Regions from separate parts of the Citrobacter pasteurii genome, predicted to be linked through region 3. Evidence: predicted binding sites of a transcription regulator. Region 3 holds the regulator's gene; each other region holds the start of a gene.

Region 1 (10,796 bases), 2.1 Mb from region 3:
CCTTCAGTCGCGCCTTCCCCCCTCCATGCGTTATAGTGTTTTCATCATAAAAGCAGGAGAACACGATGTTAAACGTGGAGATGCTATCCACCGGGGATGAAGTGTTGCACGGACAAATCGTCGACACCAATGCCGCCTGGCTGGCAGATTTTTTCTTTAATCAGGGATTACCGTTAACACGCCGCAATACGGTTGGCGACAATCTGAACGATTTGGTCGCTATTCTGCGTGAGCGTAGCGAACATGCTGATGTACTGATCGTCAATGGCGGCTTAGGGCCGACCAGCGATGATTTGAGCGCACTGGCGGCGGCAACGGCAAAAGGTGAAGGGCTGGTACTGCATGAAGCGTGGCTGGCCGAAATGGCGCGTTTTTTCCGTGAGCGGGGACGCGTCATGGCACCGGGCAATCGCAAACAGGCTGAGCTTCCGGCCAGCGCGGAGTTTATTAATAATCCGGTCGGAACTGCCTGCGGGTTCGCCGTAAAGCTTAATCGCTGCCTGATGTTCTTTACGCCGGGTGTGCCGTCAGAATTTAAAGTCATGGTTGAACATGAGATCCTGCCGCGCCTGCGCGAACGTTTTTCTCTCTCTCAACCCCCGCTATGCCTGCGCTTAACGACTTTTGGTCGTTCTGAAAGCGATCTGGCGCAGAGCCTGGACTCTTTGGTTTTACCGCCCGGGGTGACAATGGGGTATCGCTCGTCGATGCCGATTATCGAGCTGAAGTTAACCGGGCCCGATTCCCAACGTGAAGCGATGCTGGCGCTATGGCCAGAGGTGAAACGTGTTGCCGGCCAGAATATGATTTTTGAAGGTACCGAAGGGTTACCTGTGCAAATTGCCCGTAAGCTCCAGGAGCGCCAGTACAGTCTGACGCTGAGCGAGCAATTTACCGGAGGCTTAATTGCTCTGCAGCTGTCTCGCGCCAGTGCCCCGTTGTTAGCGAGCGAGGTAGTGCCATCTCAGGAAGAAACGCTGGCGCAAACGGCTCACTGGATAACCGAGCGACGCGGCAACCATTATGCCGAACTGGCGCTGGCGGTATCGGGTTTCGAAAACGAACATATTAACTTCGCACTGGCAACACCTGACGGCACGCATGCCTTGCGGGTGCGACTCAATGCAAATCGCTATAGTTTGGCTGTTCGTCAGGAAGTTTGCGCAATGATGGCGCTTAATATGCTGCGGCGTTGGCTAAATGGTCAGGATATCGCCGGGGAACACGGCTGGATAGACGTGGTAGAATCCCTGACGGTTTGATTAGTGGCAGGGAAGGTTACAAACCTTCCCTGTCTGACTCACGCTGTGACATCGTCTGGCAATAACCCGGTAATTAACTGAACCAAATCACGATCAATCCCTTGTTCCAGCATCATGCGAGCGATCCTTGTTGCTTCTTCTTGCATACCTTTTTGTACTCCTTGTTCCAATCCTTGTTGTAACCCTTGTTGCAGCCCATCGTGGTGGCCTTCTTGTCTGAGTCTCTCTGCGATTGTCATCAGCCTCTCCTTGTTATGAGGGGAACGTTCGGCAACTTTATGGATAAATTCGTTGACGTGAGAAACGTCGCCGTACCGTAGCAGATAATTAAATAGCGTCTGTAGCTGGCTGTCATTAGCGGTGCTTGTAACTAATAACGAGACCAGTCGGTCCACTAATCCCATCAAATCGCGATCGCGGATATGTTTTTGCATCAACTCAAGCAACGCAACACGCCGATGTTGCGCGATTTCATCGTCAGGAATCACGGTAATGTCGACCAGCGGAAAAGCTTCCGAATAAAGTTGTCGCGCCAGTTGTGGGTTGTCAAATTCATCCAGCCAGTTGAGTGACCAGGGATAGGGGCTTTGTTGACCGTGATAAAACAACATGGGGATCACCAGCGGCAGCGTTTTATTCCCGACATCAAGATGGTGCTGCATCGCAGCGGTGGCATAGCGCATCAGGCGGAATGCCATGTGCTGCACAGCTGTACTCTGATGTTCGATGACACAATAGATATAGCCATCACCTTCGTGGGTTTTTAGCGACCACAATACGTCGGAGTAGTACGCGCGGAGATCCTGTTCGATAAAACTGGTGGACTCCAGCTTCAGCGTTTGCAAATTGCATATCTCACGTAATGTGACGGGGAGGTGAATCTCCAGAAAATCCCGGGCCATCTCAGGATAAGAAATTATCTTTTTAAAAACCGCATCATGCGGTGTGGATGTGGTGGGTATAGCCATGGTAGTCCGTCACCAGAAAGAGAAGATGGCGTGACGGTATCCACTTTTCACAAGCGCTGCATATGAGAAATTGATTCTTTGCGTGGGTGAATCAGAGATAAATACGCCCGACTGCAACGTATTCAAATAAGCGGAACTGGATGCGCAAAAATGCCCGGTAGCAAACACCACCGGGCAACTGAGTTACCCCAACGCTTTGGCGAGCAGGGTAATAGGATGTTCGCAACGCTTACTTGTCGACATCTCAATCTGCCATTTACACGTTTCACAGTCGGTCACGACGATATCCGCGCCGCTTTCTTCAATCTGGCGGAATAGCGGTGCGCCAATTGACTGTGACGTCGGATAGTTTTCCTTTTTGAATCCGTAAGTTCCGGCAATGCCGCAGCATTGTGAATCCAGCACTGTCAGTTCAAGTCCAGGAATTTGTCGCAGCAGTTCCAGCGTGTAGAGCGTCCAGCCCATTTTCTCCATATGACATGGTGTGTGATAGACCACTTTTAGCGGCAGCGTTTTCAGCGGCAACGTTTTCCCTTCGTCCAGCTTGCGCCACAGCCAGCGTGTAGCCAGTTCAATATGGTCGCGCAGACCTGAGTTGTCGACATCCAGCACTTCAGGGTATTCATCACGTAGCGCAAAGGTACAGGTTGAAGAGGTGGCAATAACCGGGATGCCTTTTCCGTCAATCGCTTCTCGCAGTGAAGCCACATTACTTACCGCCTGCTTACGGGCTTTATCGGTGAAACCGTTGGCGATCAGTGGTACGCCACAGCATTTCTCTTTACTCAGCAGTTGTACGCCGGTACCCATCGCGTTCAGCACTTTTATCAGATCTTTACCGAGTTGCGGATGGTTGTAGTTCACAAAGCAACCGTGGAAAAATGCGACTTGATCCTGATACTGCGCCTGCTGTGCGGCTATGCTGCGATACCAGCGGCGGAAGGTACCGAAGGAGTACTTTGGCAGCGTACGGCGATGATCGATTTTTAGTGCATAATCAAGAAGCTGGCGCACTGGTTTCAGTGAAGTCGCGGTGTTCACGATGGGTGCGAACGGCGTAGAAACACTGCCCATCAAATCGGTATGGCTTAAGACAAAGTTACGTATCGACGGACGCGTCGTGTCGTATTTGGCACGCGCGCGTTGAATGATATCGCCAATTTTGACATCCGAAGGGCAGGCCACTTCACAGCGTTTGCAGTTGATGCAATATTTCAGCGCATCGTCATAGAGCGCACCATCTTTCAGGCGCAGGCGTTCGCCGTCTGGCCCGGCTTGTTTAGGGCCAGGGTAGCTTGGGTTGACGCGGCTTACCGGACAGGCAGTGGTGCACACCGTGCATTTGATACAACTTTCAAAACGTGTGTCGCTCATTGCTGGCCTCCTGCACGTTTCGCAATATGATGTGCGGCGTGTAAAGCGCTCACTGCGCACACTCCGCCTCCGCAACCCTGGGCGATAGGGTCAAAACCGCCAAGTACCGATCCGATGGCAAACATATTCTCTACTGTTTTTCCTGCAAGCGATGGACGCAGTTCAGCATCGGTGGTTACGCCAAACTGTTGCCACGGTTGTGGATCAAAGACGTCACGCTGATACCACTGCGCACGTGTGGCGGTTTGGTGCACATCCAGACCGAGAATCGGCTCATGAACGGCTTCGCGCGTGGCAACCAGTCCGCTGCTAAAGAAACTGCCGCTGGCGAGCACGGCGAAACGTGGCCGCAAAGGAATATCGGCATGGTTGCGGGTCCAGATTTCGCTGACAACGCTATCCTGACAGGTGATTTTTTTCACTTCATCACCTGGCATCCACACCCCACCCTGGCGTACAAACTGGCGCTGCAATTTGTTATGCAGGCGCATGCCCAGCACTGACGGCGGTAAAGTTGGTAATAACATCAGTGAGCAGGGCAGGCGGTCGTTGAGCCACTTCCAGAGCCGATCGTCAGCCAGGCCGAAACAGGCTGGCATAATTATCATGTCGCAGGTTTTTGCGATTGGCAGCAGGGCGTCATAGAGCAGCGACCATTTATCTTCGTTATCTAACAGACGAGCAATGTTGACGGCGCGAAATTCGGTTGGGTTATCACGCAGGACATCCAGTTCTGGCAAATCGATTTCAGCCGTTTCGACGCTGAGGTTACGCTGGCGCAGTGAGGCCGCGGCAAGGTGCGCCTGGAAATCCAGTAAGCCGCTAATTCCCACCACACAGACACGTTGCGCTGATAACGGCCAGACCGGCACCTCTGCTGAACTAAGCCAGGTTGAACGCAGGGTTCCCAACGGTGTTACACGTTGATGAGCCTGATGAACCTTACCGTGCAAATGTGTTCCGCACTCTTCCAACAGATCCTGCGCCTGCTGCGCCAGTGCCAGTACGGTCTGCGTGCCGATGGTGCTATAAGGATGACCTGGTGCCTGAGTACGCAGCGCATTCAAACCCGCTTCTATATCCGTCACCGGTTGACCATCGGGTAAGCTGCTGAGCAAATCCAGTGAGCCGGAGGAAAAATGCAGGGCGCTTTGGCCGCGGGTAACAATCGTGCAGCGCAGTCCGCTTTTTTGCAGTTGCAGGCCGCATAGCAGTCCAGCGAGGCCGCCGCCGATAATGACGGTATCAAATTTCATCCTGGTGCTCCTTTTCCAGACCACACAACCCTTGATAAACCCAGCGAGTGAACTCGCTTTCGCGCAGTGCATCTCCCCAGGCGATAGGCTGCACACCTTTCCAGCGTTCGTTGAGGAAGTCGGAAAGCTGAGTAATGGATTGTGCGGCGGTGGTGACATTAAAACGTTGTAGCAAACCTGCGGCGCGGCAGGCACACAATTCGCCCTGACACGTCCCCATCCCGACGCGGGTGCGACGACGTAAATCGAGCAAACTGTTGACGGTTAAATTTTCAACGGCATATTGCACTTCACCTGCGGTGACGGCTTCACATTCACAGACCAGGCTGCGGTGCTGACGGTCTTCGCTCAGCCACGCTGGGGTACGATCCCCATGGCGATAGACAGCTGAACCGCGTAGCGGCGCAGGTAACGAAATAACGCGTTTAAGCGTATGCTCGGTAGATTCCTGTGAGCCAGGCAACGCGGTGTCTGCGGTTGTGCAAGGCTGGGTATTGCCCAGCTTACGGCAAACAGCATCGGTGGCCCATTCCGCCATCAGGCGGTAAGTCATCAGTTTGCCGCCGGTAATGGTGATAAACCCTTCCAGTCCGTCACGCTCTGCGTGATCGAACAGTACAATCCCACGGCTGACGTTACGACCGGTCGGATCGTCGTCGCTGGCCACCAGCGGACGTACGCCGGAGTAGGCGCGTAAAATGCGCGTTTTCGCCATAATCGGCGCCAGTTTCTCGCCTTCACGCAGCAGAATGTCGACTTCTTCTGCGGTGACGCGGTTGCTGTCGATATCATCGTAATCAATGTGCTGCGAGGTGGTACCGATCAATGAGATGGTATCGCCTGGCACCAGAATATCGGCGTCAGACGGTTTACGGCAGCGGTTGATGACATGCTGGTTAATGCGATGATCCATAATCAGCAACGAACCTTTGGCCGGGAACATACGGATGCTCAGATCGGCATATTCCGCAATGCGCTGGCCCCAGATCCCGGCGGCATTCACGACCACCGGCGCATGCAGAGACTGCATTTCGCCCGTCAGATGATTGCGCACGTTAACGCCGCAAACCGTCGCGCCTTCGCGAATCAGTCCTGTCACTTCATGCGCCGTTAAGATAACCGCGCCATGCTCACGCGCATCCAGCATGTTGGCGGCGGTTAAGCGGAAAGGATCAACCGTGCCGTCCGGCACTTTTACCGCACCAATCAGCTGTGGATTCACGGAAGGTTCGATAATACGTGCCTGCTGAGGGTCAATCGCTTCTGCGCGAATCCCTGCTTCTTCACAGGCGCGAATAAAGGTCGCCTGAAAGGAGAGCTCATCCTCCGGCAGGGTAATAAACAGACCGTCCGTTGGCTCAACGCAATGGCGGGCGATACGTTTCAGAATTTGGTTTTCGCTGATGCACTCACGGGCAGATTCAGCATCGGTGACGGCGTAGCGTGCACCGCTGTGCAGCAGGCCGTGGTTGCGCCCGGTCGCACCTGTGGCGATATCGTGGCGTTCTACTAAGATGACGCGCAATCCGCGCAGGGCACAGTCGCGTGCGATCCCTGCACCTGTTGCTCCTCCACCAATGATAATCACGTCACTTGTTTGCGAGTCGCGAGTTTTCATTGTTTTTCCTCACAGTTCGTTTTTTATCATTTAGCCACATAAAAAACATGGATTGTTTGATTTCGCGCATAATCGCTCATAATTCGAAAATGAAACGTGATTCCGTGCGCTTTTATGAACATTTGTCATAAATGTGTAACAATCTGTGCTGTAATTCACATTATTGCCTGGAATGTTTCCTTAACATCGCGGCCACACTGGGAGCGGTAGGGTTGTTACGGCAATCTGCAGTGTTTCCTTCGAATGAAAGACGGCCACGGAGGCTACTATATATGTTGAGCATTTTTAAACCTGCGCCACATAAAGCGCGTTTAGCTGCAGCGGAGATCGATCCGACTTATCGTCGATTGCGCTGGCAGATTTTCCTGGGAATATTTTTCGGTTATGCCGCGTACTATCTGGTACGTAAGAACTTTGCTCTGGCCATGCCGTATCTGGTTGAACAGGGTTTCTCGCGTGGCGATCTGGGTTTTGCGTTGTCCGGTATCTCCATTGCATACGGATTTTCGAAATTCATCATGGGGTCCGTCTCAGATCGCTCGAATCCGCGCGTTTTCCTGCCCGCGGGCCTGATTCTGGCTGCTGCGGTGATGCTGTTTATGGGCTTTGTGCCGTGGGCGACATCCAGCATTGCAGTGATGTTTGTGCTGCTGTTCCTCTGCGGATGGTTCCAGGGGATGGGCTGGCCGCCGTGTGGTCGTACCATGGTGCACTGGTGGTCGCAGAAAGAGCGTGGCGGCATCGTTTCCGTTTGGAACTGTGCGCATAACGTGGGTGGCGGTCTGCCTCCGCTGCTGTTCCTGCTGGGTATGGCCTGGTTTAACGACTGGAAAGCGGCGCTGTACATGCCTGCTTTCGGTGCGATCGTCGTCGCGCTGTTTGCTTTTGCTCTGATGCGTGATACGCCGCAGTCCTGTGGTCTGCCGCCAATCGAAGAGTACAAGAACGATTATCCGGACGATTACAACGAGAAAGCGGAAGAAGAGCTGACTGCGAAGCAGATCTTCATGCAGTACGTACTGCCGAACAAACTGTTGTGGTACATCGCTATCGCCAACGTGTTTGTTTATCTGCTGCGCTACGGCATCCTGGACTGGTCGCCGACTTACCTGAAAGAAGTGAAGCATTTTGCACTGGATAAATCGTCCTGGGCTTACTTCCTGTACGAGTATGCCGGTATCCCGGGGACGCTGCTGTGTGGCTGGATGTCGGATAAAGTCTTCCGCGGTAACCGTGGCGCCACCGGCGTGTTCTTTATGACGCTGGTCACCATCGCGACGGTCGTTTACTGGATGAACCCGGCAGGCAATCCGAACGTGGATATGGCTTGTATGATTATCATCGGCTTCCTGATCTACGGCCCGGTCATGTTGATTGGTCTGCATGCGCTGGAACTGGCACCGAAAAAAGCGGCGGGGACGGCGGCAGGCTTCACCGGACTGTTCGGTTATCTCGGTGGTTCTGTCGCGGCGAGCGCCATTGTCGGTTACACCGTTGACTTCTTCGGCTGGGACGGCGGCTTTATGGTGATGATTGGCGGTAGCGTGCTGGCGGTTATTCTGTTGGTAGTCGTCATGATTGGTGAAAAACGCCATCACGAAGAGATGCTGCTCAAGCGTAACGGGGGCTAATAGATGAAAACCACATTGAAAAGTCTCAGCGTGGCGCTGATGCTGGCAGGTATGGTTGTGAGCAGTGCGGCGGTTGCCGCAGATAAAATTGTCATTGCGCACCGTGGCGCCAGCGGATATTTACCGGAGCATACGCTGCCTGCGAAAGCGATGGCTTATGCTCAGGGCGCGGATTTTCTGGAGCAGGATTTGGTGATGACTAAGGATGATCATCTGGTTGTCCTGCATGACCACTATCTTGACCGCGTCACCGATGTTGCTGAGCGCTTCCCGGATCGTGCGCGTAAAGATGGGCGTTACTATGCCATCGACTTTACGCTGGATGAGATCAAATCGCTGAAATTTACCGAAGGTTTCGATATCGAAAATGGCAAAAAGGTACAGACATATCCAGGGCGTTTCCCGATGGGTAAATCTGATTTCCGTGTGCACACTTTCGAAGAAGAAATTGAATTTGTTCAGGGATTAAATCATTCAACCGGTAAAAATATCGGTATTTACCCGGAAATGAAAGCGCCGTGGTTCCATCACCAGGAAGGGAAGGATATCGCCGCTAAGACGCTGGAAGTGCTGAAAAAGTACGGGTACACCGGTAAACAAGACAATGTCTATCTGCAGTGCTTTGATGTTGTGGAGTTAAAACGCATCAAAAATGAACTGGAACCGAAGATGGGGATGGATCTCAATCTGGTGCAGTTGATTGCGTACACTGACTGGAATGAAACTCAGGAGAAAAAACCAGACGGCAGTTGGGTGAATTACAACTACGACTGGATGTTTAAACCGGGTGCCATGAAGCAGGTTGCGCAGTATGCGGACGGCATTGGGCCGGACTACCACATGCTGATTGATGAGAAGTCGAAGAAGGGCAATATCTCGTTAACTGGCATGGTGCAGGACGCACATCAGAATAAGATGGTGGTGCATCCTTATACCGTTCGCGCCGATCAACTGCCGGATTACACCACTGACGTAAACCAGCTGTATGACATTCTTTATAACAAAGCGGGTGTTGACGGGCTGTTCACCGACTTCCCCGACAAAGCAGTGAAATTCCTGAATAAAGAGTAATGGCATAAGGCCTGTGATGCACCTCCGGTCACAGGCATTATTGGACGAAACGTGATTAACTGCTAGATAAGGCCGTCTGCTGTCAACGTTTTCCTACATGCCTGCAGGAGAAATAAAGGGCTGCCGTCTATCGGCGGCTCTTTTGCCAGTAACGTTTTTTTCCCGCCTTGCGTTACAGCTCTATTTCAATATCCCCGTTTGCCCGGCAACAGCAGGGCAATATCTCACCCGGCTGAATAAAGGCCAGAGGTTCGGCAATCCAGTCAACCTGTCCCGCCACCAGGCGGGTACGGCAGGAACCGCAGTAACCTGCACGGCACTGATACTCGACTTCAACGTTGTGCGATTCGAGCGCGGCGAGCAGGGAAGGGTGTTCATCCTGGCACAGCAGTTGTGTGCCAGAGATGCGCAGAGTAACGCGGCCCATCAGAGCTGGAAATTACTCAGGTCGTCGGTATCAACTTCGGCGTCGATTTGGCCGACCAGGTAAGAGCTGACTTCGACTTCCTGCGGTGCAACCTGGACGTTATCGGATACCAGCCAGGTATTGATCCACGGGATCGGGTTCGAGCGTGTCTGGAATGGCAGATCAAGGCCAACAGCCTGCATACGGATATTGGTGATGTACTCAACGTACTGGCACAGAATGTCTTTATTCAGGCCGATCATCGAGCCGTCACGGAACAGATAATCCGCCCACTCTTTTTCCTGCAGCGCGGCCTGTACAAACAGGTCATAGCACTCTTGTTTACACTCTTCGGCGATTTCCGCCATTTCCGGATCGTCCACGCCGCTGCGCAGCAGGTTCAGCATATGCTGGGTGCCGGTCAGATGCAGGGCTTCATCACGGGCAATCAGACGAATGATTTTTGCATTGCCTTCCATCAGTTCGCGTTCCGCAAAAGCGAAAGAGCAGGCAAAGCTGACGTAGAAGCGAATCGCTTCCAGCGCGTTAACGCTCATCAGGCACAGATACAGTTTTTTCTTCAGTTCACGTAGGTTGACGACAACCGTTTTACCATTGACCGTATGCGTGCCTTCGCCCAGCAGATGCCAGTAGCTGGTCATCTCGATCAACTCATCGTAGTAGCTGGAAATGCCTTCCGCGCGTTTCTGGATCTGTTCGTTGGTGACGATATCGTCGAACACCACCGCGGGATCGTTCACGATGTTACGAATGATGTGGGTGTAAGAGCGGGAGTGGATAGTTTCGGAAAATGCCCACGTTTCCACCCAGGTTTCCAGCTCAGGGATAGAAATCAGCGGCAGTAGCGCCACGTTCGGGCTACGTCCCTGAATAGAGTCCAGCAGCGTCTGATACTTCAGGTTGCTGATAAAAATATGTTTTTCATGTTCCGGCAGTGCCTGGAAGTCAATGCGGTCACGTGAAACGTCGACTTCTTCCGGACGCCAGAAGAAAGAGAGCTGCTTTTCGATCAGTTTTTCGAAGATGTCATATTTTTGCTGATCGTAGCGGGCGACGTTCACCGGCTGGCCGAAAAACATCGGTTCCAGAAGCTGGTCATTTTTCGTCTGTGAAAAAGTGGTGTATGCCATTGATGTGAATCCTTTGTGGGATGAGCGCCGGAGGCGGTGCAAGCACCTTGTCCGGCCTA
Region 2 (10,796 bases), 440 kb from region 3:
ATTCGGCGCGGCAACCATGGCAACGCCGGACGGCCGTAAAGCGCATACTCCACTGGCAGAAGGCGCCAGCCCGGCCTCCGGTACGGACCATCTCGGCCCAACGGCGGTCATTGGCTCGGTGGGTAAACTGCCTACCGGTTCGATCCTCGGCGGCGTGCTGTTAAACCAGAAGCTGAACCCGGCCACGCTGGAAAATGAGTCTGATAAACAAAAGCTGATGATTCTGCTGCGTACCTTCTTTGAAGAGCACAAAGGTTGGCATATTCAGTACAACATCGTTTCTCGTGAAACGCTGCTGGAAGCCAAAAAACACCCGGATCAGTACCGTGACCTGGTGGTGCGTGTCGCAGGTTATTCCGCCTTCTTCACCGCTCTGTCTCCGGATGCGCAGGACGATATCATCGCGCGCACTGAACATATGCTGTAACCCCCGCCCGGTGACGCTGCGCTTACCGGGCCTACATACTCTCCCTTTAGCCGGGTAAGGCGAAGCTGCCACCCGGCTTTTTACTTTCATTCGAAATTAAATTTGTGCTACAGGTCACATTGTTATTAGAATGTTTCTGGTCGCAGTTATGAGCCAGGAGCAAGTATGACCATCAAAGTTATCGTCACTGATATGGACGGAACTTTTCTCGACGACGCCAAGCAATACGATCGTGCACGCTTTATGGCGCAGTATCAGGAACTGAAAAAACGAGATATTGAATTTGTCGTGGCCAGCGGCAACCAGTATTACCAGCTAATCTCCTTTTTCCCGCAACTCAAAGATGAGATCTCTTTTGTCGCCGAGAACGGGGCGCTGGTGTTTGAACATGGCAAACAACTGTTTCACGGTGAGCTTACGCGCCACGAATCACGCATTGTCATTGGCGAATTGCTCAAAGATAAGCAGCTCAACTTTGTGGCCTGTGGACTGCAAAGCGCCTATGTCAGCGAAAATGCCCCAGAGTCCTTTGTCGCGTTGATGGCAAAACATTATCATCGCCTGAAACCCGTAAAGGATTATCAGGACATTGATGATGTGCTGTTCAAGTTCTCGCTGAATCTGCCTGATCAGCAAATCCCGCTGGTTATCGATCATCTGCATACTGCTCTCGACGGCATTATGAAGCCCGTCACCAGCGGCTTTGGATTTATCGACCTGATTATTCCCGGCTTACATAAGGCCAACGGGATCAGCCGCCTGCTAAAACGCTGGAACCTGTCGCCACAAAACGTCGTCGCCATCGGCGATAGCGGCAACGACGCGGAAATGCTGAAGATGGCGCACTACTCTTTCGCCATGGCTAATGCAGCCGAGAACATCAAATTTATTGCCCGCTATCAGACCGACGATAATAACCATCAGGGCGCGCTGAACGTGATTCAGGCGGTACTGGATAACACTTCGCCTTTTAACGTCTAATCCTGCCAGCCGGGGTATCCCTTATCCCGGTTTTCACTCTTTTTCCATTTTGCGCACACCAGCAGGTTTTTAAACTTGCATTAACTTATTTTTAACTTATATTGTCATTTGAAATCAAATTTAGTTTCGAATGAAAGTTAATGCGAGGTGGTTATGGCTTTTACTTTTACCAGCGACACGTTGCCCGCCGATCACAAAGCGGCAATCCGTCAGATGAAGCAGCAACTGCGGGCACAGCTTGGAGATGTTCAGTTGATCTTCAATCAACTGAGCGATGCCATTGCCACCCGCGTGGCGGAAATCAACGCCCTCAAAGCACAAGGCTCCCCGGTATGGCCTGTGTTGTCCTATGCAGATATCAAAGCGGGTCGCGTGAGCGCAGAGCAGCGTGAAGAAATTAAGCGTCGCGGATGCGTGGTCATTAAAGGGCATTTCCCCCGCGAACAGGCGCTGGCATGGGATCAGTCGATGCTCGATTACCTGGATCGCAACCATTTTGATGACGTCTACAAAGGGCCCGGCGATAACTTCTTCGGCACCCTGAGCGCATCACGGCCTGAAATTTACCCAATCTACTGGTCACAGGCGCAAATGCAGGCCCGCCAGAGTGAAGAGATGGCTAACGCGCAGTCGTTCCTCAATCGCCTGTGGACCTTTGAAAGTCAAGGTAAACAGTGGTTTAACCCGGATGTCAGCGTAATCTATCCTGACCGTATCCGCCGTCGCCCGCCGGGAACGACGTCCAAAGGTCTCGGGGCGCATACGGATTCCGGCGCGCTGGAACGCTGGCTGCTGCCTGCGTATCAGCAGGTCTTTGCTCATGTTTTCAATGGTAAGCTGGACGATTACGATCCATGGCAGGCTGCGCATCGCACCGAAGTAGAAGAGTACACGGTGGATAACACCACCAAATGTTCAGTCTTCCGTACCTTCCAGGGCTGGACTGCGCTGTCCGATATGCTGCCAGGTCAGGGATTGTTGCACGTGGTTCCTATTCCTGAAGCGATGGCGTATGTGTTGTTACGCCCATTGCTTGACGATGTGCCGGAAGATGAGCTTTGCGGCGTAGCGCCCGGCAGAGTGCTGCCGATTTCCGCGCAATGGCATCCGCTGCTGATTGAAGCGCTAACCAGCATTCCACAACTGGAAGCCGGAGACTCAGTGTGGTGGCATTGTGATGTGATCCATTCCGTTGCGCCGGTTGAGAATCAACAGGGTTGGGGCAACGTGATGTATATCCCTGCCGCACCGATGTGCGAAAAGAATCTGGCCTACGCTCACAAAGTGAAAGCTGCGCTGGAAAAAGGCGCCTCGCCGGGTGATTTCCCGCGTGAAGATTATGAAAGTAACTGGGAAGGACGCTTTACGCTGGAGGATTTGAATATCCACGGTAAACGCGCACTGGGGATTATTTAATATGTAGCTTACACAATTTTCCCAAAGTATTTCGCGTTACAGGAAGGCGGCCAGCCTGTAAATCCCCGGGAGCTTACATAAGTAAGTGACCGGGGTGAACAGGTGCAGCCAACACACCTGTAACACGAAAGACGACGGGTAAATTAACCGTCAATACCTTTACTACGCAGGTAATCTTCGTAGTTGCCGGTGAAGTCGATCACGCGTTCCGGCGTAATCTCAATCACGCGGGTCGCCAGGGAACTAACGAACTCACGGTCGTGAGAAACAAAGATCAGCGTGCCCTGATACATTTCCAGCGCCATGTTCAGCGACTCGATAGATTCCATATCCAGGTGGTTGGTCGGTTCATCCATCACCAGGATATTCGGTTTCTGCATCATCAGCTTACCGAACAGCATGCGTCCTTTTTCACCACCGGAGAGCACTTTTGCAGGTTTCTTGATATCGTCCTGGCTGAACAGCAGACGGCCAAGGAAACTGCGCACAACCTGCTCATCATCGCCTTCTTGTTTCCACTGGCTCATCCATTCGAAAACGGTCAGATCGTTTTCAAACTCGTATTCATGATCCTGCGCGTAGTAACCGACCTGGGCGTTTTCAGACCACTTCACGGTACCGTTGTCCGGCCGCAAATCGCCAACCAACGTTTTCAGCATAGTGGATTTACCCACACCGTTGGCACCAATGATGGCAACCTTCTCCCCCACTTCCAGCAGCAGGTTGAAGTTTTTAAACAGCGGGCCTTCATCAAAACCTTTCGCCAGCGCTTCCACTTCCAGCGCGTTACGGAACAGTTTCTTATCCTGTTCGAAGCGGATGAACGGGTTCTGACGGCTGGACGCTTTCACTTCGTCGAGCTTGATCTTATCAATCTGGCGCGCACGAGAGGTCGCCTGACGAGATTTAGACGCGTTGGCGCTAAAGCGGCTGACGAAGGATTGCAGATCGGCAATCTGTGCTTTCTTCTTGGCGTTATCGGCCAGCAGACGTTCACGCGCCTGAGTTGCCGCCGTCATGTATTCGTCGTAGTTGCCCGGATAAACACGCAGTTCGCCGTAGTCCAGATCCGCCATGTGCGTACAGACCATGTTCAGGAAGTGACGGTCGTGCGAAATGATGATCATGGTGCTGTCACGCTCATTGAGCGTCTGCTCGAGCCAGCGGATGGTGTCGATATCCAGGTTGTTGGTTGGTTCGTCGAGCAGCAGAATGTCCGGGTTAGAGAACAGCGCCTGTGCCAGAAGCACACGCAGTTTCCAGCCGGGGGCGACTTCACTCATCGGGCCGTAATGCTGCTCTACCGGAATACCGACGCCCAGCAGCAGTTCACCCGCACGCGCTTCCGCAGAATAGCCGTCCATTTCGCCATACTGAACTTCGAGGTCAGCCACTTTATAGCCGTCTTCTTCGCTCATCTCGGCCAGCGCATAAATGCGATCGCGCTCCTGCTTCACTTCCCACAGTTCACCGTGACCCATGATGACAGTGTCAAGCACGGTGAATTCTTCAAAGGCGAATTGATCCTGACGCAACTTACCGATGCGCTCATTCGGATCGAGGGAAACGTTGCCCAGCGTCGGTTCGAGGTCGCCGCCGAGAATTTTCATAAAAGTGGATTTACCGCTACCGTTCGCGCCAATCAGGCCGTAACGGTTGCCGCCGCCAAATTTGACGGAAATATTTTCAAACAGCGGCTTACTGCCGAACTGCATGGTGACGTTGCTGGAAACTAACACTGGCGTATCCTGAAAGAGAAAGAAATATGTGACAAACCGCTTATTATGCCATAATTCTGCAATAAGATCGCGCCGTTCATGCTGCACAGATAAAGTGAAAGCAAAAGGAAAAAAATGTGATTTAGTACACATCCGAATTCCTTGTTGCTCAGAATGCACATATAATGCGTGCCCAACACTACATAAATCTCAACCCACTAGCCTGCCTGGCACTGAATCTCGCATACATGAACATGAATATGAAATTAACAACGCTTTTCGCGGCGGCACTCGCAATAGTTGGTTTTTGTAACACCGCTTCTGCCGTCACGTACCCGCTGCCTACCGATGGCAGCCGTTTGATTGGCCAAAACCAGGTCATCACGATTCCTGAAGGCAACACCCAACCGCTGGAATATTTTGCGGCAGAGTATCAGATGGGTCTGTCTAACATGCTGGAAGCTAACCCAGGCGTGGATACCTTCCTGCCGAAAGGCGGCACCGTGCTGAACATTCCTCAGCAGTTGATCCTGCCGGATACCGTGCATGAAGGTATTGTGATTAACAGCGCCGAAATGCGTCTGTACTACTACCCGAAAGGCACTAACACCGTCATTGTTCTGCCGATCGGTATCGGCCAGTTGGGCAAAGACACGCCAATCAACTGGACCACCAAAGTAGAACGTAAAAAAGCGGGCCCAACCTGGACGCCTACGGCGAAAATGCATGCGGAATACCGCGCTGCGGGTGAACCACTGCCAGCCGTTGTTCCGGCAGGTCCGGATAACCCGATGGGTCTGTACGCACTGTATATCGGTCGTCTGTACGCCATCCACGGTACCAATGCTAACTTCGGCGTCGGCTTACGCGTCAGCCACGGTTGCGTGCGTCTGCGTAACGACGACATCAAGTTCCTGTTTGAAAATGTGCCGGTCGGCACCCGCGTACAGTTTATCGATGAGCCGGTAAAAGCCACTACCGAACCAGACGGCAGCCGTTACATCGAGGTACATAACCCACTGTCTACTACTGAAGCACAGTTTGAAGGCGGGGAAATCGTACCAATTACGCTGAATAAGAGCATTACCAGCATCACCGGTCAGTCTGACGTCGATCAGGCCGTCGTTGAGCAGGCGGTACAGAACCGTTCTGGTATGCCGGTTCGTCTGAACTAATCTGCTATACATGCCCGATGGCGCTACGCTTATCGGGCCTACCAACACTGTAGGCCCGATTAGGCGCCAGCCGCCATCCGGCACACCACATCAATTACATCATCAGTAACAAACCATACCCCACCAGCGCCGCCCATATCAGCATCGGCACCGAATACCAATGGAAACGCCACCAGATCCGGCGGTCGTTTGCCATGCGTAAAGCAATAAGATTCGCCAGCGATCCCGGCAACAGCCCAAAGCCACCCACATTGACCGCCCAGGCCAGCAGCAGCGTCGGCGGGACGTAGTTCAGCAGCAAAATCGTACTGGGAACATTACTGATAAACTGCGACAGGCCAATGGCCGTCAACCACAGCCCCGGCGCTGAAAGCGTGTCAATCTGGTGGGTAATCCCCTGCAAGGCCGGGAGTTGCGTCAGTAAGTGCACATCAATAAACATCGCCATAAACACTAATAGCAACGTCCAGTCAACGCTGAGGATCACGCGGCGAGCCAGCACCATGAACCCTGCGGCGACGATCGCCAGACCCCACAGCTCTTGTTTTAACTCCAGTGCCGCCAGGAAGATGATATACAGCGCCAGACAGCTCCACACCAGACGCGGTTGCCAGTCAGGCGCGGACGTACCGGTGTGATAATGCAATGCTTTATTCGGGAAACTGAACCAGCACAGCACCACCAGCGTTAGCATCATGGCTCCCGCAAGCGGCGCCATTTGCCAGGTAAACGCGGCAAATGACAAGCCAGAACGCCCCCACATCAGAATGTTTTGCGGGTTACCTATTGGCGTCAGCAACGATCCGGCGTTAACCGCCAGCGCCTCAAAGATAATCAGGCGATTCACCGGAATAGCGCACAATTTTTTCAGGGTGATCGTCAGCGGAACAACAATAAATAGCGCCACATCATTGGTCAGAAACGTCGACAGCAGCGCCGCCGCCAGCACCATAAATATCGCCAACTGGCGTTCAGTATTGAAGCTGCGGGTCATCTTGCGCCCTAACACATCAAAATAGCCGCTGAGCTCCACGCCTTTGGTCAGTAACATCAGGCCGCTAAGCGTAATAATCGTGTGCCAGTCAATGGCCCCCGGCCACAGACGGGGCGCAAATGGCGTGAACAGACTCAGTGCAACCCCGACGATGATTAACAGCTGGAAAAAGCGATCGCGCTGCAAAGCGCGTAGTAAAGGGAAACTCATTCAGAGCCTGTTCCTTGCTGTTGCGTAAACCGGCTAAAAGCCTCCAGCGTTTCCTTACTGACGTGATGCTCCATTCCCTCCGCGTCGCGACGGGCAATTTCCGGGCTGATACCTAACATCAACAGGAAATTTTCCACGATCTGATGACGCTCCCGACTCTCCTGAGCCAGTCGTTCACCTTCAGCGGTTAAAAACACACCCCGCCAGGGAATCATTTCAATCAACCCGACTGAAGCAAGGCGCTTAAGCATTTTGGCAACCGTCGGCTGGGAAACCCCAAGCCGCGCGGCCATATCAACCTGGCGCGCCTCCCCCACCTCAATAATGAGATCGGAAATCAGCTCTACGTAGTCATCAATCAGCTCGCGGCGATGCGCCTCCCGAACCTGACGAAATCCTTCAACGTGTTCTTCGACATTCACCAATTGCGTCACTTTTTTTGTTGTTGGCGTACCTGCGCGACGACTCATTCTGCTTCCTCGTTACTGTGACGCGTTAACGGCATCTGATTAGAGAGCGTTCATTGTAAACCAGAGTTGCGCGGGCACAAAAAATTAACGTTTTAGCAATAGCTATATAATATAGCCTGTGCTATATCTGTATATAATAAAGACATCCCTCAAGGACTGATGGGATCGTGAAGTCAGGAGGTTTATATGAATGAATTTAAGAGGTGTATACGCGTGTTTAGCCACTCTCCCTTTAAAGTACGGTTGATGCTGATCTCTATGCTGTGTGACATGATTAACAGCAAACCAGAGCAGGATAAATCCTCAGCAAAATAATGCGGCGTCGCGGTACGCCGCTGCTTTTTCCTGCCGTCACCCGAATAGGGCGATCGTTTTCGTACCAATAACCCTTCTTTTTGTCAGTTTTGCCACGTCCCTCGCAAAACAATTTCTTTGTAGTAGTTGACCTTCTCTTGTACACACTCTATCTTTTCGCAGCCCTGCATATATTGCGGCTCGCGGATGCGGACCCATTCCCTCTTCTCGCTCTCTCAGGCAGGCAATGACCCTTAGCGCCAGGGTAAGCACATGGCGTTTTTGTAACAGTGGCATATGAATTTAACCCTCAAAGATTCAATCATTGCTCGTAGCCGGGCGATTAGTCCGTGGACTGGCCTCTATTTCTTACAGTCTCTGCTGATCAACCTTGCGCTGGGCTATCCGCTTAGCCTGCTCTATAGCATTGCTTTCACCTGTATATTAATGCTGATGTGGCGCAGTGCGCCGCGCGCGCAGAAAGTGCTGATTGGCATTTGCTCGCTGATTGCGGCAATGTACTTTCCGTTCGGCCAGGCTTACGGCTCGCCAAACTTTAATACGTTGTTGGCGCTGCATTCGACCAACATGGAAGAGTCGACCGAAATCCTGACTATCTTCCCCTGGTACAATTATCTGGTTGGCGTGTTTATTTTTGCGCTCGGCGTTATCGCCGTACGGCGTAAAAAAGACGAGCAGAAACGTCGCTGGAACAAGTACGACAGCCTGTGCTTGCTGTTCAGCATCGTTGCATTCTTTGTTACTCCGGTACAAAACCTGGCATGGGGCGGCGTTTTCAAGTTAAAAGATACCGGTTACCCGGTTTTCCGCTTTGCCAAGGACGTTATCGTCAACAATAACGAAGTGCTAGACGAGCAAGAGCGCATGGCTAAGCTGTCGAGCGTGAAAGACAGCTGGACGGTAACCGCCGTGAAGCCGAAGTATCACACCTACATGGTGGTGATCGGCGAAAGCGCCCGCCGCGATGCGTTAGGGGCATTTGGCGGCCACTGGGATAACACCCCGTTTGCCAGCTCGGTTAACGGCTATATCTTCGCGGATTACATTGCCGCCAGCGGTTCTACGCAAAAATCGCTCGGCTTAACGCTAAACCGGGTCGTCGATAATAAGCCTCAGTTCCAGGATAACTTTGTCACGCTGGCCAACCGCGCAGGATTCCAGACGTGGTGGTTTTCCAATCAGGGACAGATTGGTGAATACGATACGGCAATCGCCAGCATTGCGAAGCGAGCAGATGAAGTTCAGTTCCTCAAAAACGGTGATTTCGAAGCGGACAAAAACACCCGTGACGAGGCGCTGTTGAAGATGACCGCCCAGGTACTGGCCACCGAACGCACTCAGCCGCAGCTCATCGTACTGCATTTAATGGGCTCGCATCCGCAGGCCTGCGATCGTACGCAAGGAAAATACGACACATTCGTCCAGTCGAAAGAGACCTCCTGTTATCTGTACACCATGACGCAGACGGATGACCTGCTGCGCCAGCTTTACGAACAGTTACGTAACAGCGGCAGTAGCTTCTCGATGGTCTATTTCTCCGATCATGGCCTCGCCTTTAAAGAGCGCGGAAAAGAGGTACAGTACCTGGCGCATGACGATCAGTTCCAGCAGAACTTCCAGGTGCCCTTTATGGTACTGTCCAGCGATGACAAAGCGCATCGGGTGATTAAAGCCCGCCGCTCGGCGAATGATTTCCTGAGTTTTTTCTCACAGTGGACGGGGATCAGCGCGGAGGAAATTACCAACAGCTACCGCTTTATCTCTGAGAAAAAAGCCGGACCTGTGTATATCACTAACTTTAAGCTGCAGAAGGTGGACTACAACCACCTTGGTACCGACATCTTTGAGACCAAATCTCGTTAACAGCTCAAATTGCAGGCAAAAAAAATCCGCCTCAGGAGGCGGATTTTTTATATCACCGAAGTGATTAGAAGCGGTAACCAACACCCGCGATCCAGGTACCTACATCAACGCTACGAATACGGCTCTGCTCGTAAGAGAAGTCCAGAGCAACGTTTTCGATCGGGTTGAACTGCACACCGGCACCATAAGAGAAACCGTAATCACTGGTGTCGTGTTTGTCAGCCGGAGAGGCTGCATCCTGGAATTTACCGTAGCCAACACCTACAACACCGTAGACGCTTGCCCAGTCATTCAGACGGTAAGCTGGACCTGCAGTGATGCCGTAGTATTGGGTTTTGTTGTAATCGCCAAACGAGTCGGTACGATCTTTTTCAGTGTAAGTGAAGGAACCGATCACACCCAGCGGGCTGTTGTCCTGCTCGTAACGATACTTCAGGTTGAAACCGTTCATTTTGTTCGCTGCGCCCTGAGCATCGCTCTGAGCGTAACCACCAGTAACGGTAGAAGTAGCAGCTACAGCGGTACCTGCGGAGAAAGCCAGAACAGCGGCCAGTGCTGAAAGACATGCAATTTTTTTCATAACCACCTCAAATGTGCTTCAAGTAAATCTTAAGTTTTAAATATACCAAAAACTGATGGGAAACTCTTTGCGATTCGCGATGTCTAACGAAACTTTTCATGTAACAGAACGTTTCAGAAACCCGCTATCTCTTTCAATTAACATCACTTTTCTAATGATTTATGCCATTATTGCGCGCACAACACGGCATATTCATCCAGATGATTCCTAATCGCGCAGATTATTAATCCATCGTTTTCATGCCATTGTACGGATCTCAGTAATTTTTTTTTCAACGAATACTCAACCAGCCGAGCGTATTTCCATTACACTCGCTGTTTTACTTTTCTATACACAAACTCACGCGCATCGCAGCAAATCTGCGGCGTCCCGCGGGGAAAGGTGTGTAACCATCATTTGACAGGAGAAAGGATGCCGGGGTCGTCACGTAAAGCGCCAGTCTGGTTGCCTATTTTGGTTTTGCTGATAGCTATGTCCTCTATTCAAAGCGGCGCATCGCTGGCGAAATCGCTGTTCCCTCTCGTCGGCGCGCCAGGCGTTACCGCCCTGCGCCTCGCGCTGGGAACGCTCATCCTTATCGCATTCTTTAAACCCTGGCGTTTACGTTTTGCCAAAGAGCAACGTCTTCCCCTGCTGTTTTACGGTTT
Region 3 (10,796 bases):
TTTAATCCGTGCTTCCTGCTCGCAGAGCGTTTTTACATCGGTCAGATGCTGATTTTTATCTTTATAACGCTGACGTTTTTCTGCCAGGGCCGCGTTGCGTTGCGCTTGCTCCTGCTGCCGCTGCTGTATTGTGGTGCGTAGCTGTACCAGCTGTTTTTGTTTCGGCGCAATTTGTCCATGCAGATTGCTCAGTTGCTGGCGGAATAGACGCAACTGTGAGTGCTGCGCCAGCGCTACCGTGACTTCTTGCGCGCTAAATGACAGCGAGGGAAGCGGCAGTGCATCCAGCTTGCGTACGTCGCTGTCGCGGAGTTTTTGCCACTGACGTAGCTGGTCGTTAGCGTCAGATTGCTGTGCCAATAGCGCTTTCCATCCCGCCAGTTCGCTGCTCCATAAGCGGAAACGGTCATGTTCGTTCAGCCAGTCGGTTAGCGTCTGCTGTTCGGTGAGCAGAGTCGCCGACTGTATTTGTGCCCGCTGACGGATGCGCCCACGCAGCGCTAAGCTGCTTTGTAAGCGAGCATTTACTTCCTGAATATTCTGTCGTGTTCGGCTGAGCGTGGCGGATTGTTCCTGAATTCGCTCCCAGTACGGACGCAATGCTCTGGCGGGATGTGCCAGGCTGAGTGTCGCCAACTGCGGTTGTGCTTTATCTTGCGCCTCTTGTGCGGTCTGTAATGCTTGCTGGTGGCGGCTTACTTCTGCCTGCAGCTCATTTTGTCGGATGAGCCAATTAAGATGCTGTTGCTGGATTTGCTGACGGGTAAGATGCTGTTTTTCTTCGTCAGTAAGTACCTGCAAACTTTCTGTCAGGGACTGTACCTGCTCTGGTGCTAACAGCGCCACGCCGCTGGCCTGGGCCTGTAGTTTTTCCAGCTCCGTGCGCGCTGCTTTGTGCTTTTCAAACACCATGGCGGAGATTTGGCCGTAAATCTCTGTGCCGGTCAGCTCTTCCAGCAGTTCGGCGCGCTCTTTCGGTTTGGCATTGAGAAATGCGGCAAACTGCCCCTGAGACAGCAGCATCGAGCGGGTAAAACGGCCGTAATCCAGCCCGGTAAGCTCGGCGGTCATTTCCAGCTTGTCTTTAACTTTATCGGCGAGAATTTTGCCATCGGCGCAACGAGCCAGTTCGACACGCGGAACCTGCAGATTGCCCTCAGGCTGATTGCGCGCGCGGTTCTGGCTCCAGAATGCGCGATAGGCTTCGCCTCTGACTTCGAATTCAACTTCGGCCAGACATTCCGCCGTATCGCGGGTCATCAGGTCGTTTTGCGACTGCGATACGGTATTGAGTCGTGGTGTTTCGTGGTACAACGCGAGGCAAATGGCGTCCAGCAGGGTGGTTTTCCCGGCACCGGTTGGACCGGTGATGGCGAACAGCCCGTTGCTGGCAAAAGGCTCTGCCGTGAAATCAACTTTCCATTCCCCTTTCAGGGAGTTGAGGTTTTTCAGGCGCAGACTGAGAATTTTCATGCTTCAGCCTCCCCGGCAAGCGTCTGTACGGTTGCGCTAAACAGCTGATTAAGCCGCTCACGCTGTGGTTCTTCAAGTTCTTCCAGCGCCAGGCGGCGGTCAAAAACCTCCGCCACGCTCAGTTCGCTTAATGTTTCACGACGTTCATTGACCATGATGCGCTCGCGCTGTTCCCGACTGCGGCGCACCAGTAACACCTCTACCGGTAAATCTTCGGTCAAGGCCTGGATTTTACGCTGCATATCATGCAGATAGTCATCGGTGGTAATTTCAATATCCAGCCACACCGGCGGATCTTGCTGTACGTTGCGCCACTGCTCAAGCTGGGCGGTAATGGCGGCGAGATCGCCTTTCAGTACCGCAAGCGGCTGGGTGACCGGTACGGTGAGATTCTCAACGGCGCTCAGCTTACCGTTTTCAAAGCTCACCAGGTGGACGCATTTGCTTTTGCCGCACTCGTCAAAACTAAGCGCAATCGGCGAGCCGCAATAGCGAATATGTTCTGTACCGCCGATGATCTGCGCCCGGTGAATATGTCCCAGCGCAATGTAATCCGCCGGTGGGAAATTTTGTGCCGGAAAAGCATCCAGCGTCCCAATATAAATATCACGTACGGCGTCACTTTTACTGGCGCCGACGGTGGTCAGATGCCCTGTCGCAATAATCGGCAGATTCTGGTCGCCACGCAGCGCGCTGGCGTTCTGATATTGCTGTTGGTAATAGTCGGTGATTGCACCTAATAAATGCTGCTGCTTTTCGTGACCGGTTAGCCCCGCCTGACTGGTAATGATGTCACGTGGACGTAAAAAAGGAACCGGGCAAAGGATCGCGCCCGGCGTGCCGTCGCGTTGAGGTAGCACTTGCGGCGCGTGGCCCGCGCTGGCCACGACCGTGGTGTTGAGAAACGCCAGAATATCGCGGGACTCATTGAGCGTGGCGACGGAGTCGTGGTTGCCTGCCAGCACCACCAGATGACAGCCGGTTTGCTGCAGATTAACGACAAAACGGTTATACAGCTCACGGGCATAGCTTGGCGGTGAGCCGGTATCAAAAATATCGCCTGCCACAATAATGGCATCCACCTGATGGGATTGTGCCGTTTCCAGCAGCCAGTCGAGAAAGGCCTGGTGTTCAGCGGCGCGGCTCTTGCTGTAGAAATTTTGGCCCAGATGCCAGTCAGACGTGTGGAGGATGCGCATAAGAGTTCCATGACAAAAAAACGATGGCGGAGATTATAACCTTGCAAGGGCGGTAATATCTTGTTTCCGGGCTGTCATAATTCGCCTGGCTGCGTTAAACCTGGACTATCTTTTCATAAATCTGTCATAAAAGTGACGCATAATGCCACGGTATTGATGGCAAACGATTTAATTATAAACAGGGCAAATCATGGCGAGACGTATTCTGGTCGTAGAAGATGAAGCTCCAATTCGTGAAATGGTCTGCTTCGTGCTCGAGCAAAACGGTTTTCAACCCGTAGAAGCCGAAGACTATGACAGTGCTGTGAACCAACTTAATGAACCCTGGCCGGATCTCGTCCTGCTTGACTGGATGCTTCCCGGCGGCTCGGGTCTACAGTTTATTAAACACCTCAAGCGGGAAGCGATGACGCGGGATATCCCCGTGATGATGCTGACGGCGAGAGGTGAAGAGGAAGACCGCGTCCGGGGTCTGGAAACCGGTGCGGATGATTATATTACCAAGCCGTTTTCTCCCAAGGAGCTGGTGGCGCGTATTAAAGCGGTTCTGCGTCGTATTTCACCGATGGCGGTGGAAGAGGTTATTGAGATGCAGGGGCTAAGCCTTGATCCGACCTCGCATCGCGTGATGACCGGAGAGGATCCGCTGGATATGGGGCCGACCGAATTCAAACTGTTGCACTTCTTTATGACCCACCCTGAGCGCGTCTACAGCCGTGAACAACTCCTCAATCATGTCTGGGGAACCAATGTCTACGTGGAAGACCGGACAGTGGATGTGCATATTCGCCGGTTGCGTAAAGCGCTGGAGCATAGCGGACACGATCGTATGGTGCAGACGGTACGCGGGACGGGATATCGCTTTTCGACCCGCTTCTGACTGCAAGTAATAAGAGCCTGAGGGATTAGGCTGTAAATGGAGTAAGACGTTTGCTTGAACGATTGTCATGGAAAAGGCTGGTACTGGAGCTGATCCTCTGCTGCATACCGGCTTTTATCCTTAGCGCTTTTTTTGGTTATCTACCCTGGTTTTTACTGGCGTCGGTAACGGGCCTGCTTATCTGGCATTTCTGGAACTTATTGCGTTTGTCCTGGTGGCTGTGGGTCGACAGGAGTATGACGCCTCCACCGGGTCGTGGCAGTTGGGAGCCACTGCTCTACGGCCTGCATCAAATGCAGTTGCGTAACAAAAAGCGCCGTCGCGAATTGGGTAACCTCATTAAACGCTTTCGCAGCGGGGCGGAATCGCTACCCGACGCAGTGGTGCTAACCACCGAAGAAGGCGGTATTTTCTGGTGTAACGGACTGGCACAGCAGGTTTTAGGGTTACGCTGGCCGGATGATAGCGGGCAAAATATTCTTAACTTGTTGCGCTACCCGGAGTTCACACAATATCTGAAAACACGCGACTTTAGTCGGCCAATTAATCTGGTACTCAACACCGGACGGCATCTGGAAATTCGCGTAATGCCCTACACCGATAAGCAACTGCTAATGGTGGCGCGCGACGTTACCCAGATGCACCAACTGGAAGGTTCACGACGTAACTTTTTCGCCAACGCCAGCCATGAGCTACGTACCCCGCTGACGGTGTTGCAGGGCTACCTGGAAATGATGCAGGAACATCCGCTGGAAGGGACGACGCGCGAAAAAGCGCTGCATACCATGCGTGAACAAACGTACCGTATGGAAGGGTTAGTGAAGCAGTTGCTGACACTGTCGAAAATTGAAGCCGCACCGGCGATGATGCTCAATGAAAAGGTGGATGTGCCGATGATGCTGCGCGTGGTCGAGCACGAAGCGCAAACGCTGAGCCAGCACAAACATACGTTTACTTTTGATGTTGATAACAGCCTGAACGTGCGGGGGAACGAGGAGCAGTTGCGTAGCGCTATCTCGAATCTCGTCTATAACGCGGTGAATCATACGCCTGCGGGAACACACATTACCGTACGTTGGCAGCATGTGGCCTCGGGGGCGGAATTTTGTGTGGAAGACAACGGTCCAGGCATTGCCGCCGAGCATATTCCACGCCTGACCGAGCGTTTTTATCGTGTAGATAAAGCACGATCCCGACAAACGGGGGGGAGCGGATTAGGTCTGGCGATTGTGAAGCATGCTCTGCATCATCACGACAGCCGTTTGAATATCGACAGCGAACCAGGCAAAGGGACTCGTTTTAGTTTTGTGCTCGCGGAACGTTTAATTGCCAAAAACAGCGGTTAAAACGTATTCGTAAGCTTATCTTTCCAAAAGCCAGCGTAAGTTGGCTTTTTTTGTTGCAGTCAATAAAGAGTTCCTGAATTTTACGACGTTTGATTGTTTTTTGTTCGCATGATTACCCATGTCTTTTTCCAGGGAATGGTGTTTTGTGCTAGCTCAATTTTTCATATCGCTATATTGTTCTGGTTTTTAGATCCCACCTTGCTTTAAAACGTTATAAGCGTTTAAATTGCGCTCCAGGTGCTGTCATACCGACTGCATTTACGCGGTAAATCGAAAAACTATTCTTCGCCGCGCCAGGCAGGGAGAATTTCCCGCTGGAATTGCTTAAAAATGCCGCTGTATCATCCCGCAGGGAAAGGCAGAAAATTAAACGTTTTCAACACCACATCCACAGGCAGTAAGACTTTATGACCCATCAGTTAAAATCGCGCGATATTATCGCTCTGGGATTTATGACATTTGCACTGTTCGTTGGTGCAGGTAACATTATTTTCCCCCCAATGGTTGGTTTGCAGGCAGGCGAGCACGTCTGGACTGCAGCCTTTGGCTTCCTGATTACCGCCGTGGGCCTGCCGGTACTTACCGTGGTCGCACTGGCGAAAGTGGGCGGCGGCGTGGACAGCCTGAGCACGCCTATCGGTAAAGTTGCCGGTCTGCTGCTGGCTACCGTCTGCTATCTTGCCGTGGGGCCATTATTCGCCACGCCGCGTACCGCGACGGTCTCTTTCGAAGTCGGGATTGCACCGCTGACCGGTGATTCTGCGCTGCCGCTGTTCATCTACAGCGTGGTGTACTTCGCGATTGTGATTCTGGTGTCACTGTATCCCGGCAAACTGCTGGATACCGTGGGCAACTTCCTTGCTCCATTGAAAATTCTGGCGCTGGTTGTGCTTTCCGTGGCGGCGATTGTTTGGCCAGCGGGCCCGATCAGCAATGCAATGGAAGCCTATCAAAATGCGGCATTCTCGAATGGCTTTGTGAACGGCTATCTGACGATGGATACGCTGGGCGCGATGGTATTTGGTATTGTTATTGTTAACGCCGCCCGCTCGCGTGGCGTTACCGAAGCGCGTCTGTTGACCCGTTACACCGTCTGGGCTGGCCTGATGGCGGGCGTGGGGTTAACGCTGCTGTACCTCGCGCTGTTCCGCCTGGGTTCAGACAGTGCGACGCTGGTCGATCAATCTGCTAACGGTGCGGCAATTCTGCATGCGTATGTTCAGCACACCTTCGGTGGTGCAGGCAGCTTCCTGCTGGCGGCGTTGATTTTCATCGCCTGTCTGGTGACTGCGGTTGGCCTGACCTGTGCGTGCGCTGAATTCTTCGCGCAGTATGTTCCGCTGTCTTATCGTACGCTGGTGTTTATCCTTGGCGGTTTCTCGATGGTGGTCTCTAACCTGGGTCTGAGCCATCTGATTCAGATCTCTATTCCGGTGCTGACGGCTATCTATCCGCCATGTATCGCACTGGTTGTATTAAGCTTTACCCGCTCATGGTGGCATAATTCTTCCCGCGTCATTGCACCTGCGATGTTTATCAGCCTGATTTTTGGTATCCTTGATGGCATTAAAGCTTCTGCAATTGGTGATGTCTTACCAGCCTGGACCCAGCGTTTACCGCTGGCAGAACAAGGGCTGGCGTGGTTGATGCCAACAGTCGTGATGGTGGTCCTGGCCGTTATCTGGGATCGCGCAGCGGGTCGACAAGTGACCTCCAGCGCACACTAATATCACTGACAATAAGTTTTAACCACGGGGCTATTAATATGGCCCCGTGGTTTTTTTATTGTGTTAACAGGTTAGGAATCGATGGAAAGTAATAATAAGCTAAAGCGTGGGCTGAGCACCCGGCACATCCGCTTTATGGCATTAGGTTCAGCAATTGGTACCGGGCTGTTCTACGGTTCAGCCGATGCCATCAAAATGGCGGGGCCGAGCGTGTTGCTGGCCTATATTATCGGTGGCGTCGCGGCGTACATTATTATGCGTGCGTTGGGCGAAATGTCAGTCCATAACCCCGCAGCCAGCTCTTTCTCGCGCTATGCGCAGGAAAACCTCGGACCATTGGCTGGTTACATTACCGGCTGGACCTACTGTTTTGAAATCCTGATTGTCGCCATTGCCGACGTGACAGCCTTCGGTATTTACATGGGCGTCTGGTTCCCGGCCGTACCGCACTGGATTTGGGTACTCAGCGTAGTGCTGATTATCTGCGCTATCAACCTGATGAGCGTGAAGGTGTTTGGCGAGCTGGAGTTCTGGTTCTCATTCTTCAAAGTCGCCACCATTATCATCATGATTGTCGCCGGTTTTGGCATCATTATTTGGGGGATTGGCAACGGCGGGCAGCCTACCGGGATCCATAACCTGTGGAGCAACGGCGGTTTCTTCAGCAACGGCTGGCTCGGCATGGTGATGTCGCTACAAATGGTGATGTTCGCCTACGGCGGGATTGAGATCATCGGTATTACCGCAGGTGAAGCCAAAGATCCGGAAAAATCTATTCCGCGCGCCATCAATTCCGTACCGATGCGCATCCTCGTGTTTTACGTGGGGACGCTGTTCGTCATTATGTCGATTTACCCGTGGAATCAGGTCGGTACCGACGGTAGCCCGTTTGTCCTGACGTTCCAGCATATGGGCATTACCTTTGCAGCAGGTATCCTCAACTTTGTCGTCCTGACTGCGTCGCTGTCGGCCATCAACTCTGACGTCTTCGGCGTGGGGCGTATGCTGCACGGTATGGCGGAGCAGGGCAGCGCCCCGAAAATGTTCGCCAAAACGTCACGTCGTGGCGTGCCATGGGTCACGGTAATGGTGATGACCATCGCGCTGCTGTTTGCGGTGTATCTTAACTACATCATGCCGGAAAATGTCTTCCTGGTGATCGCCTCTCTGGCAACCTTCGCAACTGTTTGGGTGTGGATTATGATCCTGCTGTCGCAGATTGCCTTCCGTCGTCGCCTGCCGCCGGAAGAGGTCAAAGCGCTGAAATTTAAAGTGCCGGGTGGGGTGGCGACAACAGTTATTGGCCTGATTTTCCTGGTCTTTATCATCGCGCTCATCGGCTACCATCCGGATACCCGCATTTCGCTGTACGTCGGCTTTGCGTGGATTGTTCTGCTGCTGGTTGGCTGGGTTTTCAAGTGCCGCCGTGAGCGCCAACTGGCTGAAGTGCAGTAATATTTTTGCCGGGTAGTCATGTTGGTTCGTAGTTGAATTTGGCAATTGTTCTTTATTTTTAAAAACGAAGTTGATTACTCAGCTTCGTTTTTTTATTTGTATAAAAACGGTGAATGCTTTTTGTTTAAAAATAAAGAATAATAATTATTTTCTTTGTTTGTTATCAAATTATTATGAGCGCTTTTTGAAAGTTTGATGAAGCCTTTTATGTTATTCTTTCTATGGTTTTTTATATGCTTTCTTGTAAGGCATAACTATTATTAATGAGATTAAATGAGGCTCTTTATGGGTGGAATAACTAATGCAGCAGACCGTTCTACAACGAGTAAAACTTATAATAACCCTGGGGTTAAGGTTGATAATACATGTAAGGTTTCTGTCCTTAACTCTGCAACTAACAAATTAGTTGGGGTGGCAAATATTGGTAAAATACCCACAAATGTTAGTAGTTCAATATCGCAAGGATCACAACCATTACTACAGTCTGGTATAAAGAAGGCCAGTATAGAGATTTTTGTGCAGAATCCTCCACAGCTGCCACCCCGTAACTCTGTGCTCAAGCAGGCTTCGGTGCAGAATCCTCCACAGCTGCCACCCCGTAACTCTGTGCTCAAGCAGGCTTCGGTGCAGAATCCTCCACAGCTGCCACCCCGTAACTCTGTGCTCAAGCAGGCTTCGGTGCAGAATCCTCCACAGCTGCCACCCCGTAACTCTGTGCACACGCAGGCTTCGGTGCAGAATACCCCACAGCCTGCATCCCCTGGAGCAGAAGACACGTGGAAGCCGGAGTTAAAACGTGAAGTTCTTCTACAGCCAGAAACAAAGGTAACGAGTAATCCAAAGAGTCATGTATCGAAAAATGCAACTATTCAAGCGGAGAATGTTGCTAAGGTAAAAAACGACGTTGTAAAGAAAAAAAATGATGTTCCAGAAAAAAAACCACTTAAGAATAAAATTCTTCATTTTTTTCATATTCACCGCAGCAAGAATGCCCTGCTAAATGTGGAACAGAGAAAAGCGTTAGCTTATGAAAATAGAGACTCAATTAATAATGGTGTTAGGAATATTCTTGCTCTCGATGAGCCTAAAGATAATGGCTCAACACGTCTTGAAGAATTTGGGGTTTTTAGGGAGGCGCATAGCGGAGCCAATAACACTCAAAGATATTTTCAACAAACCATAAAAAAAATGGATAAAGGTAATAAAGATCTGCTTGGTAATCGTGACGATGTAGTTGCTTTCTTTAATATATTCAAATATGCCATCAATCAGGCATACAGTGAAATGAAAAGTGGTCAAGATAAGGAAACAGCCAAGGATGCTTTCAACGAAATGGTGTCATTGCTCGGTTCAATGCAGCAGCATTTTGCTAATGCCGATAAAAATACCTATAACTTTAATAATGTAGCGCAAGTTATGTTCAGGGATATGCCTGAAGTGCTCTCCCATCTAAATTTGGAAAAGCCTACTTTCAATTTGCCTGATAGCCAATAAGTATTCATTTTTTTTACCGGGTAGTTTTGCGTTACCCGGTAATTTTCTCCTCCCCCGCGCTCCTCCCCCAATAAACGTTAAGATGATGAGTGATCCTGCTCGTCGCTATGGCAAGGTGACGTCATTATCATCAAAGGGGATACGTGATGTTGAACGCCTGGCACCTTCCGGTTGCCCCATTTGTGAAGCAAAACAAAGATCAACTGACGATTACGTTATGGCTGGCAGGGGAAAATCCTCCTCAGCGCGTGACGCTACGCGCGGAAAACGATAACGAAGAAATTTCTCTGTGCATGCACAAACAGCGTAGCCAACCGCACCCTGGTGTCACCGCGTGGCGCGCGGCGATCGATCTTACCAGCGGGCAGCCCCGCCGACGCTATAGCTTTAAATTACTGTGGCTCGATCGCCAGTTGTGGTTCACCCCGCAGGGATTCAACCGCTTTCCGCCTGCGCGTCTGGAGCAGTTTGCTGTTGATGTACCGGATAACGGTCCGCAGTGGGTTGCCGATCAGATTTTTTATCAGATTTTCCCGGATCGCTTTGCCCGCAGCCAGTCGCGTGAAGCGGCTCAGGATAACGTCTATTACCACCACGCGGCCGGACACGACATCGTGCGGCGCGAGTGGGACGAGCCGCTTACGGCTCAGGCCGGTGGTTCGACGTTTTATGGCGGAGATTTGGACGGCATCAGCGAGAAACTGCCGTATCTGAAGGCGTTAGGGGTAACGGCGCTGTACCTGAATCCGGTGTTTACCGCGCCGAGCGTACATAAATACGATACTGAAGATTATCGCCATGTTGATCCGCAGTTTGGCGGCGACAGGGCGCTGCTACGCCTGCGTCACAACACGAAACAGCAGGGGATGCGGCTGATTCTCGACGGTGTCTTTAACCATAGCGGCGATTCGCACGCCTGGTTTGACCGACATAATCGCGGGACGGACGGAGCATGCCATAATCCGGATTCCCCCTGGCGCGACTGGTACCATTTCTCTGATGATGGGGTTGCGCTGGACTGGTTGGGGTACTCAAGCCTACCCAAACTGGACTTTTCCTCTGAAAGCCTGGTGAATGAAATTTATCGTGGCGAAGACAGTATTGTTCGCCACTGGCTAAAAGCGCCATGGAGTATGGACGGCTGGCGTCTGGATGTGGTGCATATGCTGGGCGAGGCCGGTGGTGCACGTAATAACTTGCAGCATGTCGCCGGAATTACACA

The links. The regulator PhoB, encoded in region 3, activates phosphate uptake and scavenging genes when phosphate is short. The targets are predictions, from matches to a motif close to CTGTCATAAAACTGNCNNAT.
Region 1: glpT (glycerol-3-phosphate transporter) is a predicted target of PhoB. The motif match lies at 6,601-6,620, and genes of this name have one in related genera.
Region 2: I6L54_RS17795 (phosphoethanolamine transferase) is a predicted target of PhoB. The motif match lies at 7,957-7,976, and genes of this name have one in related genera.

Annotation. Positions count from the first base shown of each region.
Region 1 covers NZ_CP077262.1:1,945,778-1,956,573, forward strand. The annotation lists gene I6L54_RS09395 (nicotinamide mononucleotide deamidase-related protein YfaY) at 66-1,262, shown strand; gene I6L54_RS09400 (Rpn family recombination-promoting nuclease/putative transposase) at 1,301-2,230, opposite strand; gene glpC (anaerobic glycerol-3-phosphate dehydrogenase subunit GlpC) at 2,414-3,604, opposite strand; gene glpB (glycerol-3-phosphate dehydrogenase subunit GlpB) at 3,601-4,860, opposite strand; gene glpA (anaerobic glycerol-3-phosphate dehydrogenase subunit A) at 4,850-6,478, opposite strand; gene glpT (glycerol-3-phosphate transporter) at 6,751-8,109, shown strand; gene glpQ (glycerophosphodiester phosphodiesterase) at 8,113-9,180, shown strand; partial or broken gene I6L54_RS24495 (LysR family transcriptional regulator) at 9,243-9,335, opposite strand; gene yfaE (class I ribonucleotide reductase maintenance protein YfaE) at 9,353-9,607, opposite strand; gene nrdB (class Ia ribonucleoside-diphosphate reductase subunit beta) at 9,607-10,737, opposite strand.
Region 2 covers NZ_CP077262.1:3,635,829-3,646,624, forward strand. The annotation lists gene I6L54_RS17755 (glycyl radical protein) at 1-427, shown strand, start outside; gene I6L54_RS17760 (Cof-type HAD-IIB family hydrolase) at 593-1,408, shown strand; gene I6L54_RS17765 (DUF1479 domain-containing protein) at 1,562-2,824, shown strand; gene I6L54_RS17770 (ABC-F family ATPase) at 2,968-4,563, opposite strand; gene ldtB (L,D-transpeptidase) at 4,797-5,717, shown strand; gene I6L54_RS17780 (anion transporter) at 5,812-6,921, opposite strand; gene mntR (manganese-binding transcriptional regulator MntR) at 6,918-7,391, opposite strand; gene mntS (manganase accumulation protein MntS) at 7,578-7,706, shown strand; gene I6L54_RS17795 (phosphoethanolamine transferase) at 7,983-9,569, shown strand; gene ompX (outer membrane protein OmpX) at 9,634-10,149, opposite strand; gene rhtA (threonine/homoserine exporter RhtA) at 10,561-10,796, shown strand, end outside.
Region 3 covers NZ_CP077262.1:4,073,463-4,084,258, reverse strand. The annotation lists gene sbcC (exonuclease subunit SbcC) at 1-1,473, opposite strand, end outside; gene sbcD (exonuclease subunit SbcD) at 1,470-2,672, opposite strand; gene phoB (phosphate response regulator transcription factor PhoB) at 2,863-3,552, shown strand; gene phoR (phosphate regulon sensor histidine kinase PhoR) at 3,603-4,898, shown strand; gene brnQ (branched-chain amino acid transporter carrier protein BrnQ) at 5,306-6,625, shown strand; gene proY (proline-specific permease ProY) at 6,707-8,080, shown strand; gene I6L54_RS19820 (hypothetical protein) at 8,366-9,574, shown strand; gene malZ (maltodextrin glucosidase) at 9,721-10,796, shown strand, end outside.